DNA from 2 places in the Neobacillus phoenicis genome. Region 2 is predicted to be linked to the other one. Evidence: predicted binding sites of a transcription regulator. Region 2 holds the regulator's gene; the other holds the start of a gene.
The links. The regulator Rex, encoded in region 2, represses fermentation and respiration genes when NADH is low (regulators of the CRP and FNR family bind a similar motif). The targets are predictions, from matches to a motif close to TTGTGAAATATTTCACAA.
Positions count from the first base shown of each region.

Region 1: qoxA (cytochrome aa3 quinol oxidase subunit II) is a predicted target of Rex. The motif match lies at 2,965-2,982, and genes of this name have one in related genera.

Region 1 covers NZ_CP154847.1:3,651,900-3,658,007, forward strand. The annotation lists gene AA0X95_RS18915 (Cof-type HAD-IIB family hydrolase) at 1-377, opposite strand, end outside; gene AA0X95_RS18920 (ABC transporter ATP-binding protein) at 519-2,234, opposite strand; gene AA0X95_RS18925 (iron-sulfur cluster assembly accessory protein) at 2,367-2,669, opposite strand; gene qoxA (cytochrome aa3 quinol oxidase subunit II) at 3,027-4,001, shown strand; gene qoxB (cytochrome aa3 quinol oxidase subunit I) at 3,991-5,967, shown strand; gene qoxC (cytochrome aa3 quinol oxidase subunit III) at 5,957-6,108, shown strand, end outside.
Region 2 covers NZ_CP154847.1:225,465-231,572, reverse strand. The annotation lists gene tsaD (tRNA (adenosine(37)-N6)-threonylcarbamoyltransferase complex transferase subunit TsaD) at 1-253, shown strand, start outside; gene AA0X95_RS01065 (ABC-F family ATP-binding cassette domain-containing protein) at 638-2,557, opposite strand; gene moaC (cyclic pyranopterin monophosphate synthase MoaC) at 2,726-3,223, shown strand; gene AA0X95_RS01055 (redox-sensing transcriptional repressor Rex) at 3,258-3,911, shown strand; gene AA0X95_RS01050 (YhbD family protein) at 4,039-4,662, shown strand; gene AA0X95_RS01045 (polymer-forming cytoskeletal protein) at 4,675-5,394, shown strand; gene AA0X95_RS01040 (cytoplasmic protein) at 5,410-6,108, shown strand, end outside.

The DNA.
Region 1 (6,108 bases), 1.9 Mb from region 2:
TCCTCTGGCATTTCATTATGCCAGCTACGCTCTGTACTGATTGCCCAAAACTTGGTTTGATGTTGTTGTGTTAGTTCCCACATCCATTGGATCAGCTCGGAGTTCACCAGGTTTCTTTCCACTAATTGCCGTTTATCATCCCAAATTTCACTGCCATTAACTGTTACTAAATATGAGGTGAGCTCAAGTGATTCGGCATGCTCCCGACTTGTATGAAAGGAGCGTCCGGTGCTTAATACAACAGCTATCCCCTTTTCCTGTGCCTCCTTAATCGCCTGGCGGTTGGTATCAGAAATCTGGCCTTTTTTATTCAAAAGAGTACCATCCATATCGAGCGCGACAAGTTTGATCTCTACATCATTTAAAAAATTATCCATATGTATGAATTCTCCTTTCGCCATTTCCTTACTAGGGTAACACCTTTTTGGATAAATAATCAAAACTTTTAGTTTACATAATTATATTACACTAAACCTCAAAAAGAACCCTTCTATGTTCAGAAGAGTTCTTTTTGAAATTTATCTCTGAAATTGCACACGATGAAGGTTTGCAAAAATACCGTCTTGTTCTAACAACTCATCATGACGGCCTTCCTCTGCTATTCCTTCTTCTGTTACCACAATAATGCGATCGGCGTTGCGTATGGTCGCCAGTCTGTGGGCAATAATAAGTGTAGTTCTGTTTTGAGCGAGCTCCATCAATGCTTCTTGAATCACCATTTCCGTTTCTGTATCTAACGCAGAGGTGGCTTCATCCAAGATTAAAATCGGAGGATTCTTTAAAAACATTCGTGCAATGGCAATACGTTGTTTTTGGCCACCGGAAAGTTTCAAACCTCTTTCACCAATTTGCGTTTCATATCCATCTGGTAATGAAGCAATGAACTGTTCAAGATGTGCACGGCGAGCTGCATCAGCAATTTCTTCATCTGTTGCATGATGCTTTCCATACGCAATATTCTCACGGAGAGTTCCTGTAAATAGAAACACATCTTGCTGGACGATTCCTATTTGTGAGCGTAACGATTTTTTCGTCATGTCGCGAATATCCATTCCGTCAATGGTGATTCCGCCGCTATTTACATCGTAAAACCTTGGAATCAAAGAACAAATGGTTGTTTTTCCTGCTCCGGATGGGCCAACAAAAGCTACCGTTTCACCCGCCCGTATCTCTAATTGAATATGTTCAAGAACAGATTTATGCCGATCATAACGGAAAGAAACATCATTAAATACAATATTTCCTTTTAATGACTCAACCTCAACCGCATCTTTTGTGTCCTTTACATCAGGTTCTGAATCAATTAATTCAATAAATCGCTTAAATCCAGCCATTCCTTTTGGATAAAGCTCCATAATGGCACTGATTTTATCAATCGGTTTAAATAGAACATTTACATATAGGACAAACCCAACCAGCGATCCATACGTCAAATGACCTGTAAAGCTCAACCATGCTCCATATACAAGAACGACTATGGTAATGAGACGTGTCATCATATAAATACCTGATAAGCTAAATGACATAACCCGGTATCCACCTAATTTTGCCGCACGATAGGTTTTATTATTCTTTTTAAATCTAGCAATCTCAAATTCTTCATTTGTGAACGATTGAACGACGCGACTCCCTGATACACTGTCCTCTACTCGTGCATTCACATCTGCAATGCTTGAATACATTTGCCCCCATGCTTTATTCATTTTCAAATTACAAACAACAACTAGTATCATTAAAAATGGAAGCACTAAAATAGCAACAAATGCCAGTTTAACGTTGATTGTCAACATAATCCAAAACGCACCAATAAAGGTCATCATTGCAATAAATACATCTTCTGGTCCATGATGGGCAAGTTCACCAAGATCAAAGAGATCATTCGTAATTCTGCTCATGATATGCCCAGTTTTCGTATTATCAAAGAAACGGAACGACTGCTTTTGAACATGTTCAAACAACTCTTGTCTCATGTCTGTTTCAATATTAATTCCCAGCTTATGCCCCCAATAATTCACAATAAATTGTAAGAAGGTGCTCAATAAGTATAGAAGGAAAAGACCAATACTAACGGCCACAATCGTTTGCCAGTCCCCTCCAGGCAGTAATTTATCAATAAACCACTGCACTGCTAACGGAAAAGCCAATTCTAAAATGGCTACGATAACCGCGCTACTAAAGTCAAACATAAACAGTCTCTTATGCGGACGATAATATGAAAAAAAACGACGAATCATAGATAATCTCCTTTTTTCTAAGATAGCAATAATAGGATTATACGAGAAAAATGTAAACAATTTCAAGTTTTTTGAAAATTACAGTTTAAAAAAACGCTTGGATTACTTTCCAAACGTTTTTGCGTGATTAGATTAATGATGATGGTGGACGCCCTTTGATGGATTGGTAATCAGCCATTCTTCTTTTGGGACATGGAAGAACTGGATCCAAATATTATCTAAATATTCATTGTTTTTTTCTACAATAAAATCAATATCCTTATCCGATTGAACCACTACATCATTTTCTGTTGGAGTATCGAGCCTCAAGTCATAGTGGGCATGATCTCCATGAATACTTGTCACATAAACTCGAAACATTTTTCCTTGTGCTTCCTCTTGATCAAGCATTTTTTTCAAAGCTTTTGCTGCATTGCGGTTAATTTTGACCTTCATAATTATGCTCTCCTCTTTCTATGTATTCACTATTATTATCCCATGTTTGTAAAGAAATAGACAACTATAAGTGCTATAGAACGGCCTTTGCAACACTTTTACCAAATCATCCCATGAATAGGATTTTTTATCCTTAACAAATTTGTCACAACTTTTTTCAAAAACCTATGTTAACATCACATCTATGTTGTTAATATTGTGTTAGGGAAAGAAAACATACGAATTATTATTATCTAATAATCAATTTAATCATGTTTCTAAGTTTTTTAATGCAAAGGAATAACTTTAGCAAAGTTTGTGAATGAATTCACGAACAAATCTAAAAAAACGAACAATTATTGGAGGGGAAAAATCTCAATGTTTAAAAAGAACTACTTCGTTCCACTACTAGCTTTACTGCCTGTATTGCTTTTAAGCGGCTGCGATACGAATATGCTTGTTTTTGAACCCAAAGGTCCTGCAGCAAGAGATATTCTAGACTTAATCAACTGGTCACTCATCTTCATGCTCCTTGTTGTTGTTGTCGTTTTTGGTTTATTTGGCTATATCATTTGGAAATACCGCGCAACACCTGAAAATAAAGATTACGAGCCACCTGAAGAACACGGTAGCACAAAATTGGAGTTTATTTGGACTTTTATTCCTATTCTGATCGTAATTGCTTTAACAATTCCAACTGTAACAACTATTTATAAATTGGAAAAACCACCTGTTGGCTATGAAGATAAGAAACCAATTGTGATTCACGTTACATCTGCCGACTGGAAATGGATTTTTAGTTATCCAGAACAAGGTATTGAAACAGTTAACTATGTTAACATTCCCGCAGGTACACCTGTTGAGTTTAAATTAACATCTGCTGGTACTATGCAATCCTTCTGGGTGCCTGAATTAGGCGGTCAGAAATACACAATGAATAAAATGGAAACTCAATTGTACCTTACTGCCGATAATCCTGGGGAATTTTTAGGCCGTAACACAAACTTTAACGGAAAAGGTTACGCTGAAATGGAATTTACCGTTGAAGCAAAGTCACCAAAAGACTTTGATAAATGGGTTAAGGACGTTAAAGATAAGGCACCTAAATTAACGGAGAAAAAATACAATGAACTCCTAAAGCCTACACATTTAGGACGTGAAACATTTATTGGTACACATTTAGCTTGGGTTGACCACGCAAAAATGAATTCTAAGACTTATACAAACCCTGAATTATATGAGGTCCATGGCGTCAAAGGAAAGATCTTTAAAGATGAAGAACCTAGCGGCGAGTCTATGGAAAGTATGAATATGGATGAAAATTCTAATGGAGGTGAACACGATGGGCATTAATTGGCATGACTTCTTCATCGTGGGGAACCCTTTAATACTAGGTTCTCAGATTGCTATTGCTCTAACAATGGTAGGTATTGTAGCTGGAGTTACCTATTTAAAAAAGTGGAAATGGCTCTGGCGTGAATGGCTTACAACTGTTGACCATAAACGAATCGGTATCATGTACATCATCTCAGGTGTATTAATGTTCTTCCGTGGTGGAGTGGATGGGCTATTAATGAAAGCTCAAACTTCACGCCCAGAAATGCAATTTTTAGATGCACAGCACTATAACGAAATTTTCACCACTCATGGTGTAATCATGATTTTATTCGCAGCTATGCCACTTTTAATTGGTTTAATGAACGTCGTTATTCCACTGCAAATCGGAGCACGTGACGTTGCGTTTCCGCAATTGAATGCACTAAGCTTCTGGTTATTCTTTGCAGGCGCAATGCTGTTTAACATTTCTTTCGTTGTTGGTGGTTCACCAGATGCTGGTTGGACAGCCTACTTCCCACTTGCAGGGAAAGAATTCACTCCAGGTATCGGTAACAACTATTATGCAATTGCCTTACAGATTGCCGGTATTGGAACACTGATGACAGGTATTAACTTTGTCGTAACAGTCTTAAAAATGAGAACAAAGGGCATGACCTTAATGAGAATGCCGATGTTCACTTGGACATCATTTGTTGCTTCCATTATCATTATTGCTGCGTTCCCAATCTTTACTGTAGCACTTGCTCTAATGACATTTGACCGTATTTTCGGTACCCATTTCTTTACGCTAAGCGGCGGTGGAATGGATATGATGTGGGCAAACTTATTCTGGCTATGGGGACACCCTGAGGTATATATTGTTGTTCTTCCAGCCTTTGGAATGTTCTCAGAAGTTATTTCAACTTTTTCTCGAAAAATGTTATTCGGTTATAAATCAATGGTCTTTTCCGTTGTCGGTATTGCGTTCTTAAGCATGCTTGTATGGGTTCACCACTTCTTTACAATGGGTGCTGGACCAGCAGTTAACTCTGTATTCTCGATTACAACCATGATGATTGCAATTCCAACTGGTGTTAAAATGTTTAACTGGCTGTTCACCATGCGCAAAGGTCGTATTCAATTCACGACTGCCATGCTTTGGGCACTAGCATTCATACCTTGCTTTGTCATTGGTGGGGTAACTGGTGTAATGCTTGCAATGGGTGCAGCCGATTATCAATATCATAATACTTTATTCCTTGTTGCTCACTTCCACTATGTATTAATTCCTGGTGTAGTGTTTGCGGTATTTGCTGGTCTTTACTACTGGTGGCCAAAGATGTTTGGACATATGTTAAATGAAAAGCTTGGAAAGATTCACTTCTGGTTCTTTGTCATTGGTTTCAATTTAACGTTTATGCCAATGTTCTTCCTTGGTCTAAACGGAGCCGTTCGTCGTTCATATACCTATTCTGTTGAATCAGGCTATGCACCATTATTCTTAGTTTCAGCCATTGGGGCAGTTATTCTAGCAATCGGTTTTGGTGCCCTCTGCTACAACATTTATTGGAGTGCACGTTATGCAGACCGCAATATCTCTAACGATCCTTGGGATGCAAGAACACTTGAGTGGGCGACTGCTTCACCTGTTCAATTCTATAACTTTGCGAAACAACCAGAAGTTAAATCACTTGATGCATTCTGGTATATGAAGAAAAACAACGAAGGTCTTACTATAAGCGATGATGAAATTAAAGAAATTCACATGCCAAGTAATTCAGGTTTACCAATCTATATGGGCTTCATTTTTGGTGTAGCCGGTTTCTTCTTGGTATTCGAATGGAAGATCGCCGCTCTTGTGGCAACGGTTGGAATTTTAGCTGGACTAATCATTAGATCCTTTGATTATAATGACGGTTTCCATGTTCCAGTCGAAGAAATTAAAGCAACTGAAAAAGCATGGCGAAACGTCGATAAAGGGGTGAACAACCATGTCAGCTAATGTGAATACAGCACTGCCTCTCGAATATCAAACTGAACAAAACAGAATGAACATCTTAGGATTTTGGATTTTCCTTGGGGCAGAAATCATCCTATTCGGTACACTATTTGCGGTATTCTCCGTATTAAATGCAAGATATGC
Region 2 (6,108 bases):
GGCTGTTGCCCAGTATGGCGTGAAGCAAGTATTAGTAGCAGGCGGGGTGGCAGCTAATAAAGGGCTAAGACATGCACTAGAAAAGGCGTTCGCTGAACAACCTGATATTGAATTAGTCATTCCTCCGCTATCCTTGTGCACCGATAATGCAGCCATGATTGCTGCAGCAGGAAGCATCATGTTTGAAAAAGGAATCAGAGCAGGTCTAGCGCTAAATGCGAATCCGGGATTGGATATTGAAATGCATAATTAATAATGAGTAACCCTTCCTTCATGGAAGGGTTTTCTTGTGGATAATTAATTTTTAAAATGATTGAAAACTCCTTGGGTTGTGGATAACTCAAGGGTAAACTGTTGATAATGTGGATAAAAACAGTAATTACTGTGGATAATGTGGAAAAGTGTGTGGAGTAACTGAAATGGTAGGCTTTAAAATGTAGATAAGGTTGTGGAAAAAGGGGCGTTTTTTTACAAAATTGTAGATAAATGAAGAAAGTGTGTAGAAATAATCGGAAAGTGTGTAGAAATACCGCAGATTTGTGTAGAAAAACAACAAAAGTATGTAGAAAAAATCCCCCCAGCACAAAGACAGAAAAAAATATAATAAAAAACCGGGCACATCAGCCCGGTTTTCCTATTAATCAGCCAGCTCAGCCCACTCTTCCATTAATTGCTCAAGCTCCGCCTTCGCTTTTTCACTTTTTATGTTAATCTCCAGCACTTTTTCGTGATTTTGGAACACTTCTGGGTCACATAACTGCTGTTCGTAATCCTGAATTTGTTCCTCAAGCTCTTCAATCCGTAACTCGATTTCTTCTAATTTCCGTTTGCGCTGGCGCTCTAGCTTTTTGCTTTCCTTCTCCTGTTGATAAGAGTTTTTTTCAAAAGCTTCAACCTGCGCAGCCTTTTTAGCCGATTCCGCTAGGGCTAATGCAGCCAATTCTTCCTGCTCGAGCTTCTTTTCTAAATAATAATCATAATCCCCAAGATACTCCATGCTGCCATGTCTGCTTAATTCCAATACCTTAGTGGCAATCCGGTTAATAAAATATCGGTCATGGGATACAAACAAAATGGTACCAGGATAGTCAATCAGTGCATTCTCAAGGACTTCCTTACTATCAAGGTCCAGGTGGTTTGTTGGCTCGTCAAGAATGAGTACATTGGCCTTTTCTAGCATCAGCTTGGCAAGTGCTAACCGAGCCTTCTCCCCGCCGCTAAGAGTGGAGACTATTTTTAACACATCGTCACCAGAGAATAAGAAGTTTCCAAGAACGGTTCGGATTTCTTTTTCACTTTTCAACGGATAGTCATCCCAAAGCTCATTTAATACACGCTTATTAGAGGTTAATTCCGCCTGTTCCTGATCGTAATAGCCAATGGAAAGGTTTGTTCCATAATAGATGGTGCCGGCAAGGGCAGGGAGCTTCTTAATAATCGTTTTTAGAAGCGTAGACTTACCAATTCCATTTGGGCCCACAAGAGCAATACTTTCCCCTTTAAAAGCCCGGAACGAAATCGCCTCAGATACCTTCTCTCCATCATAACCCACCGCAAGAGAATCGACCGTTAGTACATCATTCCCGGTTTGTCTTTCAATTTCAAAAGAGAAAGTGGCAGACTTTTCATCACCAAGAGGCCGGTCCATTAAGTCCATTTTCTCCAGCTTTTTTCGACGGCTTTGCGCTCGTTTGGTGGTGGAGGCTCTCGCTAGATTCCGTTGGATAAAATCCTGTAAATTAGCAACCTCTTGCTGTTGTTTTTCATAAAGCTTCAAATCTCGCTCATAATTGGCCGCTTTTTGTTCAAGGTAAGAACTATAGTTACCCGGAAACTTTTGGATTTGCTTGCGGGATACTTCATAGACCTGATTCACGACTTTATCTAAGAAGTAGCGGTCATGAGAGACGATTAAAATCGCGCCATCGTAGCCCTGTAAATATTGTTCCAGCCATGAAAGGGTATCAATATCTAAATGGTTGGTAGGCTCGTCCAATATTAATATATCAGGTTTGGTTAGCAGCAATTTCCCTAAGGCGAGCCGGGTTTTTTGACCACCGCTTAAACTAGCAATCATGAGAGAATGATCCTGGAAGTTTAAACCGTGCAGAACCGAACGAATGTCAGCTTCAAACTGGTATCCGCCCTGCTCCTTGAATTTTACCTGAAGGGTATCATATTCTTTCAGCACCCGTTCGTACTTGCTTGGGTCTTCAAACACAGAAGGATCGGCCATTTGTTCTTCCAGTTTGCGGAGCGATTTTTCCATGATTTGAAGTGGCTCAAATACGGTTAACATTTCGTCCCAAATGGTCAATTTGGATTCTAATCCAGTGTTCTGGGCTAAATACCCGATGGTTACTTCTTTTGGTTTGATGATCTCGCCGCCATCATGAGACAAATGTCCGGCAATAATCTTTAATAAAGTCGATTTTCCGGCACCGTTACGGCCAACAAGGGCCACTCGGTCTCTCGTTTGTAATTCTAGCTTTATATTCGATAAAATAAGGTCAGCACCATAATATTTTTGTAATTGATTCACTTGCAATAAAATCATTTTATTCACCTCTATTACTTAGGACTAGTGTACCGTATAAGCGGAATGACAGCAATAACTCGGACTCTTCTAGGTGCTGTTCTTATAAAAAATCTAGTGATTCGTTCAAAGTTTCACACACATAAAAGGAAAAATAGTGTATTATTTTTTGATAGGAGGATTTTTTATATGGCCGAATTTACGCATTTTAATGAAGAAGGCAGAGCAAAGATGGTCGATGTCAGTGACAAGCCCGAAACAGCACGTACTGCTCTTGCTCATTCTAGCATAACCGTAAGTAAAGAGATTTTTGATAAAATAACCAATCATGAGATGAAAAAGGGCGATGTATTAGCTGTTGCCCAGGTTGCTGCTGTGATGGCGGCAAAAAAAACATGGGATCTCATTCCAATGTGTCATCCCATTCCACTGACAGGTGTGAATATTTCTTTTGCATGGGAAGAGGATCAAACAGGAAACTTTCAATTACATATTGAGGCAGCGGTGAAAACTAAGGGGAATACAGGTGTGGAAATGGAAGCGCTCACAGCTGCATCTGCTTGTGCGTTAACCGTTTATGACATGTGTAAGGCAGTTGATAAAGGGATGGTTATTGGACCAACCTATTTAGTGGAAAAAACAGGCGGTAAAAACGGTGATTTTAGAAGAAATGAACAGGTTAAATAAGAGTTAAAAAACCATTCATGGGGTGTGGGAGAATATGAGTAACGAAACGATGAAAATACCACAGGCGACAGCGAAACGGCTGCCCCTCTATTATCGATTTTTAAAGAACCTGCATACTTCCGGCAAACAAAGAGTTTCATCTGCAGAGTTAAGTGAAGCGGTAAAGGTAGACTCGGCAACGATTCGCCGTGACTTTTCCTATTTTGGGGCATTAGGTAAAAAGGGGTATGGCTATAATGTTAACTATTTGTTAACCTTTTTCCGGAAAACGCTGGATCAGGATGAATTAACGAAGGTTGCATTAATTGGGGTTGGTAATTTAGGGACTGCCTTTTTAAATTATAACTTTTTAAAAAATAACAACACGAAGATCGAGGTCGCTTTTGATGTCGACCCGGAAAAAATGGGAACCATGATTCGTGAAGTTCCGGTTCATCATATGGATGATTTGGAGAAGGTATTAGAAAATAGTGATATTCAGGTGGCTATTTTGACGGTCCCTGCTCCTGTTGCCCAAATGATAACGGACCGACTTGTAAAAGCAGAGGTCAAAGGGATTTTGAACTTTACGCCCGCTCGGTTAAATGTACCAGCGTCGATTCGGGTTCACCATATTGACTTGGCAGTGGAACTGCAATCATTGGTTTACTTTTTAAAGCACTATCCGACAGTGGATATAGAAGAATAGAACAGGGGAAGGCCTTTTACGATGATTTAATCGTAGGAGGTCTTTTTTTTTACAAAAATAGGTAAGTCACAGCTTTACAAACGTAACAGTGTTATGTTACATTGATAAATAGAAAGGGGTTTTTATCATGAGCGAGGAGTTAATCTCAAAAAAAGACCTATTAGAATTAGCTGGAATTTCGTATGGGCAGCTATATAGATGGAAGCGAAAGGACCTTATTCCAGAAGACTGGTTCATCCGTAAATCAACCTTTACTGGACAGGAGACCTTTTTTCCAAAAGAGAAGATTCTAGAAAGAATCAATAAAATCCAAACAATGAAAGAAAATTTATCGCTAGATGAACTGGCAGACATGTTTTCACCGAATATTTCTGATTTGCAGCTAGGAAAAGATGAGTTAGTAAAACGTAACATTGTTTCATCAACTGTCATGGATTTTTACCTTGAGAATGAAAAAGGAAGCCTTACCTTTACGATTACTAGAATGCTCGAGGTATACGTGCTTGAGAAGCTGCTGCAATCTGGTGAGATTAATCAAGATGAAGGAAAGATGCTGCTTCAGGTGCTAAAAGAGCATGCGGCTTTAATCAAACAAAAAAGCTGTGAATTAGTGATAACAAGGAAGCTTGGGGTGTCATCATGTCTTTTGCTTATTAACGCAGAAGCCATGCATATGGATCTGGGGACGAAAATGGTTGTGCAGCTCTCACTGATGTCGTGTATGGAAGAGATCAAAGCAAAATTATTATAAAGGAGAATATACATGGATATGAAGGAAAGAGGAGACTTAGTCATCAATGGCTTCGGTGCTTCCAATGGCGGGACGTTTCGCCAGGTCATTGTCAATGGATTCGGTACGGTTAACAGTGATGTTGATTGCGTTGAGTTTGAAAGTAATGGTTTCGGGACTGTGGATGGGAATGTGACAAGTGAACAGGCCAAAATAAACGGTAAAGCAAAGGTCAAGGGAACGATTGAATCCCAACACTTATCGATAGATGGAACGGCAAAGATTGATGAAAATCTATATGTGAAAAAATTAAAGGTTTCTGGCAAGGCATCTGTTGGTGGAAAAGTGAAAAGTGAAGAAATCAAAATTAATGGAGTGTTAAGGGTAGAGGGAGATTGTGAGGCGGAGATTTTTAAAGCAGATTCTCAATTTGCTATTGGCGGATTATTAAATGCCGAACAAATTACGATCCAACTTCATGGCCCATGCAAGGCAAAGGAAATCGGCGGAGAAACAATATTGGTGAAACATAGAGGTTCTTTTTTTGAAAGTCTTATTAAACCGCTGTTTTCCACTCAGCTGGAAGTGGAATTTATTGAAGGGGACAAAATTGAACTAGAGAATACCATTGCCAAGGTTGTACGGGGAAATCAGGTAAAGATTGGGCGGAATTGCCAAATTGGTGTCGTAGAGTACCGGGAAGATTTTTCACAACATAAAAATGCTGTAGTCAAAGAAAGTATAAAAGTGTAATTGGGGGGTAGGACAATGGAGAAAAGCAGTAACCTTATCATAAATGGTTCAGGGAGTTACCCTGGCGGTCAATATAGAAAAATCAGCATAAGAGGAGAAGGAACCATCGTCAATAATGTCGACTGCTCCAGCTTTCATGTATATGGAACAAGTGAGGCGTGCGAAAATGTGAAAACACGATCAGCTAAGATTTTGGGTGAGGCAGAGGTTAAAGGATCGATGGAAGCAGAGGAAGCACTTGTCATGGGAACAATGACTGTTGGCGGGAAGGCGCAGCTGAAAAAAATGAAGATTTTTGGCTTGTTAGAGGCGGATGACCGATTGATGGGCGAGTCCGCCGTAATTAAAGGAAGTATCTCTGTAAAAGGTGATGTCGAGTATGAGAAATTTGAATCGAGCGGAGGCTTTGAAATTAAGGGGTTGCTATCTGCCGACAACGTTAAAATTATTCTGAGCTTTGGTGAGAGCACAGCAGAGGAAATTGGCGGCGGGAAGATTTCGGTGAAAAGAGGATCTTGGTTTATTCCATTCACCAATATTCCACTCTCAAAGAGGGCGGGCTTTCTCGATGCGAAAGTTATCGAAGGCGATGAAGTGTACTTAGAAAACACAAAGGCAGCAATTGTTCGGGGAAATAGTGTGAAAATCGGACCAGGATGCGACATTGGTTTGGTGGAGTATCGAGACGATTTGACCCATGACCCTAGTGCCACG